Regions from separate parts of the Caldimonas aquatica genome, predicted to be linked through region 1. Evidence: riboswitches for the same ligand, from Rfam matches in the RefSeq annotation. Region 1 holds a riboswitch; the other holds the start of a gene.

Region 1 (4,245 bases):
GCGCGGCGGGGCCCGGGGGCGGTGCCGGACTGCGCGGCGCGAGACTGCGCTCGATCGCCTTCAAGGCCTCCAGTTTCTCGTTGAGCTGGTCCAGCCGGCGTTGGGCTTCGAGCAGGCGCTGGTTCTGGCGATCCAGCAGGTCCTCGACCCGCCGCTGCTCCTGATAGCGCGCTTGCAACAACCGGGCCAGCGGGTGCCAGGGGGTGACGTCCGGCGCAGTGGACTTGAGCAGTGCGTCCAGGAGCACCAGGGCACGCTGGATGTCGTTCGGCCCGCGCGTGAAACCGAGCACGATGGCCTGCTCCATCACCGCAGCCGGGGTGGTGGGCGTCTCCGCGAGGCGGGCCAACTCCTTCTGCAACTCCGCAGGCGGCATCACGCGCACGCGCTCGAAGTACGCCAGCACATGGCGCGCGGCCGCGTCGGTCGGCTCGAACACCTGGACCTGCATCTCGACGGGCACGCGCACCGGCACCTTCACCTGGCGCACCTCGGTCACCTCGGGCAGCGGGGCGCAGGCCGCTGCGGCCAGCGCGAGGAGCCACACGACCGCACGCAGCGGCACGGTCAGGGCGGGGGAGTGCAGGCAATCAGGCATGGGGCAACTCGATACGGAAGTGGGCACCCGGGCCCTCGGGCAGCAGTTGCACGCGCCCACCGTGGGCCGCCACGTACTCCTGCACGATGGACAAGCCGACGCCGGTGCCGCGGGCCGCACCTTCGGGCTGGCGCTCGCCGCGATAGAACGGCTCGAACACACGCTCGCGGTCGGCGGGTGCCACGCCGGGGCCCTCGTCGGTGATGTCGATGATGAGCCGGTCGCCCAGATGACTCAGCCGCCATTCGACGGTGCCGCCGGCAGGGCTGAAGCGGATCGCGTTGGACAGCAGGTTGCCCAGCGCAATGCCGAGCTTGTCCGGGTCCACGTCGGCCCAGGCCGGGTCGCCTTCGACACGCACTTGCAGCTGCTTGGCTTGCCATTGCAGCTTCTGCTCGTCGAGCAGACGCTGGATGAGCGCCGTCAGGTCCACGCGCCGGCGCTGCAAGCGGCGCGCCTCGAACGCCGCGGCGTTGAAGCGCAGGAGGTCTTCGATCTGCCCCTGCAGACGTGCGGTGTTCTCCCGCAGGATCCGCACCACCTCCTTCTGATTGGCGGTGAGCGGCCCGGCCACCTCGTCTTCCAGCAGCGCCACGCCTTCGCGCATGGCGGCCAGGGGCGTCTTGAGCTCATGCGACACGTGCCGAAGGAAGCGCGCCTTGTCGGCGTCGAGCTCGGCCAGGCGCAGGCGCAGCCACTCGAGGCGGCGTCCCAGCTGCCGTACGTCCGTCGGCCCGCGGATGTCGATCGGCTGGTCCAGCCGGTTCTCGCCCAGGCCGACGATCGCGCGCTCCAGCCGCTTGAAGGGTCGAGCCAGCCACAAGCCGAAGGCCAACGCCAGCACGACGGCCGCAGCAATGGCGATGAGGACCTGCCGGCCGAAGGCCAGTCGGCTGGCCTCGAGTTCGTCCTGAAGGCGGCGCGTTCGCTCCTCGGTGGAGCGGCGGATCTGCAGCGCGATGGTGGCGTTGTGGTCGGCTAGCTCGCGAAAGGCGGCGATGAGGGCCTGTTCCCGCACGCGCGCCGTCGCGCGGGGCCCCTGCATCTGCCTGCCGATCTGCTCCACGCGCTGCCGCCAGTTCTGCACCTGCTCGGGCGGCAAATCGGGCGCGAGCCGCGCCAGCACCTGCTCGGCCTCGCGGGCCGCGTCTTCGTAGCGCTGCCAGAGCGCGCGGTCTTCCAGCACCACGTATTGGCGGGCGGCGCGCTCCATCGTCACGCTGTGGTCCATCAGGGTCTGAGCCTCGGCGGCCAGGCGCATCGACGTCTCGGACGACTGCCGGGCCTGGGCCATCAGCCGTTCGAGCGTGACGAGGCCGCGCAGCGACACCGCGGCCAGCAGCGCGGCGATGAGCAGGAAAGCCACCAGCAGCAGCTGGCGGAACGAAATGCGATGCAAGGAGACCATGGCGAGAGGCGGCAAATATAGCCTCGCGCCTACGGGGAAGTGGTATCCATTCCCACCGGCTCGCGCAGCGGGTGCCGGGGAGGGCAGCCCCTGGGCCGGCGTGCGCTGGCGCGCGTGTTGACGGGCGGGCGGGCCGCCTCCTACACTGCGCTTCGCGCTCCGGGGTGCACCTCGTGCTGAGACGGCGACCTGCCGAACCCGTGAACTTGATCCGGCTAGTACCGGCGTAAGAAGAGCAACGAATGTCCCTTGCGGCCCGTCCGTCTGAACGGCGGCCCGCACACCGCCAGGGGCACTTCCGGGGTCGCACCACATCCACCGGAAGGAGCCCCGATGAACGCCCCCGACAAGCTCTCGCAATGGCTCGCGTTGACGCGCGAGCCGTTTCCTGCCTCGCGCAAGGTCCACGTTCCCGGCCAACTGCACCGCGAGGTGCGGGTGCCGATGCGCGAGGTGCGCCTGACCAACGGCGAGAGGGTGACGCTGTACGACACCTCCGGGCCGTACACCGACCCCACGGTGGCCGTGGACGTGCGGCGCGGACTGCCGGCCCTGCGCGCGGACTGGATCGGGGCTCGCGGCGACACCGAGCCCTACGACGGGCGCGCGCCCAGGCCGCTGGACGACGGCGCCAAGCACGAGACGCGCGAGGCCGAGCGGCTGGATCGCTTGCGCCAGGAGGCGGCCGGCCTGCAACGCCGCCCGCGCCGAGCCAAGGCCGGGCACAACGTGACGCAGATGCACTATGCGCGGCGCGGCATCGTCACGCCCGAGATGGAGTTCGTCGCGCTGCGCGAGAACGGCCGGCGCGAATGGATGGCCGAGTACCTGGCCGATGCCGAACGCGAAGGCCGCCTGCGCGGCCACCCGATGGGCGCGTGCTTTCCTGAGGTGATCACTCCGGAATTCGTGCGCGAGGAGGTGGCGCGCGGCCGCGCCATCATCCCGGCCAACATCAACCACCCCGAGATCGAGCCGATGGCCATCGGCCGCAACTTCCTCGTGAAGATCAACGCCAACATCGGCAACTCGGCGGTGACTTCCAGCATCGAGGAGGAGGTGGAGAAGCTGGTGTGGGCGATCCGCTGGGGCGCCGACACGGTGATGGACCTCTCCACGGGCAAGAACATCCACACCACGCGCGATTGGATCATCCGCAACTCACCGGTGCCCATCGGCACGGTGCCCATCTACCAGGCGCTGGAAAAGGTGGGCGGCGTGGCCGAAGACCTCACCTGGGAGATCTTCCGCGACACGCTGATCGAGCAGGCCGAGCAGGGGGTCGACTACTTCACCATCCACGCCGGCGTGCGGCTGCCGTTCATCCCGATGACCGCCAAGCGCCGCACCGGCATCGTCTCGCGCGGGGGCTCGATCCTCGCCAAGTGGTGCATCGCCCACCACCAGGAGAACTTCCTCTACACGCACTTCGAGGAGATCTGCGAGATCATGAAGGCGTACGACGTGAGCTTCTCGCTGGGCGATGGGCTGCGCCCGGGTTCGCTCGCCGACGCCAACGACGAGGCGCAGTTCGCCGAGTTGCGCACGCTGGGCGAGCTGACGCAGATCGCCTGGAAGCACGATGTGCAGGTGATGATCGAGGGCCCCGGCCATGTGCCGATGCACATGATCCAGGCCAACATGGACGAGCAGCTCGAGCACTGCCACGAGGCGCCGTTCTACACGCTCGGGCCGCTCACGATCGACATCGCCCCAGGGTACGACCACATCGCGAGCGCGATCGGCGCGGCGATGATCGGCTGGTTCGGCACCTCGATGCTGTGCTACGTGACGCCCAAGGAGCACCTGGGCCTGCCCGACCGCGAGGACGTCAAGCAGGGCATCATCGCCTACAAGATCGCCGCGCATGCGGCCGACGTCGCCAAGGGCCACCCCGGCGCGCGCGCGCGCGACGACGCGCTGTCGAAGGCGCGTTTCGAGTTCCGCTGGCACGATCAGTTCAATCTCTCGCTCGACCCGGAGACGGCGCGCGACTTCCACGACGAGACGCTGCCCAAGGAGTCGAGCAAGGTGGCGCACTTCTGCTCGATGTGCGGGCCGAAGTTCTGCTCGATGAAGATCACGCAGGAGGTGCGCGAGTTCGCCGCGCGCCAGGGCGTGAGCGAGGAGGCGGCGCTCGCCGAAGGCCTGCAGGCCAAGTCGGCGGAGTTTCGCGAGGCGGGGGGCGAGCTGTACGTGCCCGTCCGGCCCGCTTCTTGAGGGCGGCCATGCGCATCGG
Region 2 (4,245 bases), 170 kb from region 1:
GGCCGACACGCTGGAGGATCGGCAGATCTTCTACCGGGTGCGCCGCCCGCAGGACTTTGCCGGCAAGCACCTCGTCATCGCCGGCGGCGGCGATTCCGCCCTCGACTGGGCCATCCACTTCGCCCAGGAAGGCGCTCATCGTGCCGCCAGCGTCGTGCTGGTGCATCGGCGCGACGGCTTCCGGGCCGCACCGGCGTCCGTCGCCCGCATGCGCGAGCTGTGCGATGCCATGCAGATGCAGTTCCTCGTGGGCCAGATCAGCGGGCTGGAAACGGCGGGCGAGCGCATGGCGGGTGTCAAGGTCACCTCCCCGGACGGCTTGACGAGGGTGGTGCCGGCAGAGGCCTTGCTCGTCTTCTACGGCCTGAGCCCCAAGCTGGGCCCGATCGCGCAATGGGGGCTCGCGATCGAGCGCAAGCAGCTGGTCGTCGACACCGAGAAGTTCGAGACCAGCGAGCCGGGCGTCTTTGCCGTGGGCGACATCAACACCTACCCGGGCAAGAAGAAGCTCATCCTCTGCGGCTTTCACGAGGCCGCGCTCGCCGCTTTCGGCGCGGCCCGCTACGTGTTCCCGGACAAGCCGGTCCATCTGCAATACACGACCACGAGCCCCAAGCTCCACAAGGCGCTGGGCGTCGAGCCGCCCTCCTTCGACGACGAGTGAGCCGGCGCGCGCGGCGCCGGCCAGCCTTTGCGGCCACCGCAAACGCAGCAGGACGCACCGCAACGGTCTCGTTGGGGCGATAATCCACATTCTGAACGCGGCCCCGCCCAGGCGACGCCGCGTTCATTCGCTAGGGGTGTTGGAGCGTGGCCGCTCCGACTGAGAGAGTCCCTTCGAACCTGATTGAGGTAATCCTCGCGCAGGGAAGCGACCGAAAGCGGCGTGCATCCACGCCCTCTCGAAAGCCGCCACCTGCGCCACCTAGGACTGCAGATGGCGCACATCCACCCTTCTTCCTCCCGTCGTTCGCATTTCGTTCGGCGTCGCTCCCCCATCGCGGCTGCGTGCCTGCTGTGGTGCGGCTGGGCGGCCGCGCAGACGGACCAGACGGCCCTGCCCGCGATCACCGTCAAAGGCCAGGAGCGGCCACCCGCCAGCGTCACCGGCTTCGGGCAAGAGCCGCTGGCGCGGACCCCGCTCCAGGCGCAGGCATGGACGCTGGACGATCTCAAGGACCGCGGCGCCACCCGCCTGGCCGACGTGGTGGGCCTGGACGCCAGCATCAGCGACGCCTACAACTCCCAGGGCTACTGGGACTTCCTCACCGTGCGCGGCTTCGTGCTCGACAACCGGTTCAACTACCGGCGCGACGGCCTGCCCATCAACGCGGAAACCTCCATCCCGCTGGACAACAAGTCGGCCATCGAGATCCTGAAGGGCACGAGTGGCATCCAGGCCGGCACGAGCGCGCCGGGCGGCCTCGTGAACCATGTGGTCAAGCGCCCTGAGGGACGGACGCGCACCGTGGAGTTGGGCTGGCGCAGCAAGGCCACGGTCGGCGTCGCGGTGGACGTCGGGGATCGCTTCGGCACCGACGACCGCTTCGGGCTGCGCGTCAATGCCGCCTACGAGCACCTCGACGCGCCGCTGCGCAGCGATACCGGCCACCGCCGGCTGCTGGCGGTGGCGGGCGACTGGCGCATCGCCCCGGGCACCCTGCTGGAAGCCGAGATCGAGTCGAGCCGTCGCAGTCAACCCAGCCAGCCGGGCTTCAGCCTGCTCGGCGACCGCCTGCCCGAGCCGGTAAACCCGCGCATCAACCTCAACAACCAGAGCTGGACCCAGCCGGTGGTGATGGACGCCCTCACCGCCTCTGTGCGGCTGCGCCAAGAGCTGTCGGCCGACTGGAGCGTGACGGCGCACTATGGGACGCAGCGCCTGGACACGGACGACCGCCTGGCCTACCCCTTCGGATGCAGCGCGGTCAACCAGTATGACCGCTACTGCGCCGACGGCAGCTTCGACTACTACGAGTACGTCAGCGACAACGAACGGCGCCGCACGCAGGCGTTCGACCTTCATGCGGACGGGCAGGTGCTGTGGGGCGGCATGCGTCACCGCCTGACGGCCGGGGTACTGCTCACGCGCTACAAGGCCCGCTTCCAGGACGGGCTCAACACCTGGGCCGGCGTCGGCACCGTCGATGGAAACACCCAGGTTCCCCAGCCGTCCACGCCCTTCTTCGATGCCAACACGAACCGCACCGAGCGCAGCGTCGAGTACTACGTGCGCGACGCGGCGCAGCTGGCGCCGGGGTGGCAGCTGTGGGCGGGCCTGCGGCACACACGGCTGGCCCGCGAGAGCGTGCGCACGAGCGGAGATCCGCGCGCCACCGACTACACCCAGTCGTTCACGACGCCGTGGCTGGCGCTGGGGCATGAGGTGGCGCCCGGGCGGCTCCTTTACGCCAGCTGGGGGGAAGGGGCCGAGTCCGACGTCGTGCCGAACCGGGCTCGCTACACCAACCGCGGGCAGGCGCTCGGGCCCCTCAAGAGCCGTCAGTGGGAGCTGGGCTACAAGTCGCACGCCTTCGAAGGGCTGACGTGGGACGTGGCCTACTTCGACATCCGCCGCCCGGCCACCTCGGATGTGGGCACCGTCTGCGACGACGACACTCCCGGCGACAGCTGCACCCGCCGCTTCGACGGCCACGCACGCCATCGAGGGGTGGAGCTCGGCGCCCAACTGCGACAGGGGCCCTGGACCTGGGGCGCGAGCGCGATGTGGCTGCATGCACGCCGCGAAGACAGCGCCGACCCGTCGCTCGATGGCAAGCGACCGGTCAACGTGCCGCGTCACGCCTTCAAAGCGACGGCCGACTACCGCGTGCCGAGCGTCGAAGGGCTGCGAATCGGCGCGACCCTGGTGCACGAGGGCGATCGCATGGTGCTGCCCGACAACAGCGTGCGCATTCCCTCCTGGACCCGCTACGACCTCGGTCTGACCTGGCAGCAGCGCAGGAGCGGCACGGTGCTCACCTGGCGCGCCGGCGTGGAGAACCTGACCGACAAACGCGCCTGGCGCGAGTCGCCGTATCAGTTCGGCCATGTGTACCTCTACCCGCTCGCGCCGCGCACCTTCCGCGTCGCGCTGCAAGCAGACTTGTAAAGCCGCAAAAACTCGTTCTATAATGCGAGGCTCTGTTCCCCGATAGCTCAGTCGGTAGAGCGACGGACTGTTAATCCGCAGGTCCCTGGTTCGAGCCCAGGTCGGGGAGCCAAAAACAGCAAAAGCCCCAGCGTTGGAAGCAGCCGACGCTGGGGCCTTTTCCTTTGCGCTGGGTGCCTCTTCTGGTGCCACCTCCTCCCGTTTCACCTCCCGCTTCCCCTCCCCGCTACGCCGCGCTGCATTCAGCCTTCGGCTTTGCTTCGTTGGTGCCACCCTCGCTGCCAGTGTCCGGTGGCTTCTCGCCGCTCTCTCCTTTCGACTTCCTTCCGGATGCGCGGCTTGCGAATCCGTTCAGGCCGCGAGTCGGTGTTCGTAGTACGGGCGGTCGCGGTCGTCGAGGATCGCATAGAGCGCTTGCAGGTTCGAAGGGTCGGGGTTGAGCCACGCGTCCAGGTGCTCCGGCTTGATCGGCACGAGACATCGGTCGTGCCCGGCGGCAGCCACCTCGGCCGGGGGGTCGTCGGTGATCGCCGCGAAGGAATACAAGACCTCGCCCTCGCCTTCCCAGCGCGACCAGAGGCAGGCGACCAGCAGGTCGTGCTCGGGTCGAGGCTTGAACTCGACCACCGCTTTCTCACCCGCACGTTGGACGTTCTCGTAGAACGACGAGATCAAGATGACGCCGTGGTTGCGGCCGAAGAGATCGCGCCAGAACGAACCTTCCAGGTTGTCCCTGCGGGCGTTGTAGGTGCCGGGGAAGCGTTCGTCGTAGTGGGCCGGCTTGCCGGGCGGGCGGCACTGGTAGCGCATCAGGCGCACCACGCGGCGCCCGTGCTCCGAGACCATCACCGGCGCATAGTGGCCGGGGAAGATGCGTGAATCCTTGGCCTGCGGCTCGGTGCGTTGCAGGTCCTCGAGCCAGCCCCGCAACTGGGCGATCTTGTTGGCCGCGATCCGGGCCTCGTCCTGGGCCTTCTTGGTCGGCTTGGCGGCCAGGGCCGCCTCGGCCCTGGCCAGCCGCTGCTTCTGCCGCGCGAGCTCCTGCTGCCACTGCCACGCCTGTTCGGCATCGGTCTCGTCGATCAATGCCTTGATCCGGCGCTCCTCGTCCGTCTGCGGCGCCGAGAACGACA

What was found. A riboswitch is a leader RNA that binds a small molecule or an ion and turns the genes downstream of it on or off. The one in region 1 is predicted to bind thiamine pyrophosphate.
Region 2: another riboswitch for thiamine pyrophosphate. It lies ahead of OMP39_RS06530 (TonB-dependent siderophore receptor); the one in region 1 lies ahead of thiC (phosphomethylpyrimidine synthase ThiC).

Annotation. Positions count from the first base shown of each region.
Region 1 is NZ_CP110257.1:1,623,286-1,627,530, forward strand. It holds gene OMP39_RS07310 (hypothetical protein) at 1-598, opposite strand, end outside; gene OMP39_RS07315 (sensor histidine kinase) at 591-2,006, opposite strand; TPP riboswitch at 2,157-2,256, shown strand; gene thiC (phosphomethylpyrimidine synthase ThiC) at 2,340-4,226, shown strand; gene OMP39_RS07325 (FAD-dependent oxidoreductase) at 4,235-4,245, shown strand, end outside.
Region 2 is NZ_CP110257.1:1,458,033-1,462,277, reverse strand. It holds gene OMP39_RS06535 (NAD(P)/FAD-dependent oxidoreductase) at 1-664, shown strand, start outside; TPP riboswitch at 787-887, shown strand; gene OMP39_RS06530 (TonB-dependent siderophore receptor) at 887-3,112, shown strand; tRNA gene OMP39_RS06525 (tRNA-Asn) at 3,149-3,224, shown strand; gene OMP39_RS06520 (SOS response-associated peptidase) at 3,464-4,245, opposite strand, start outside.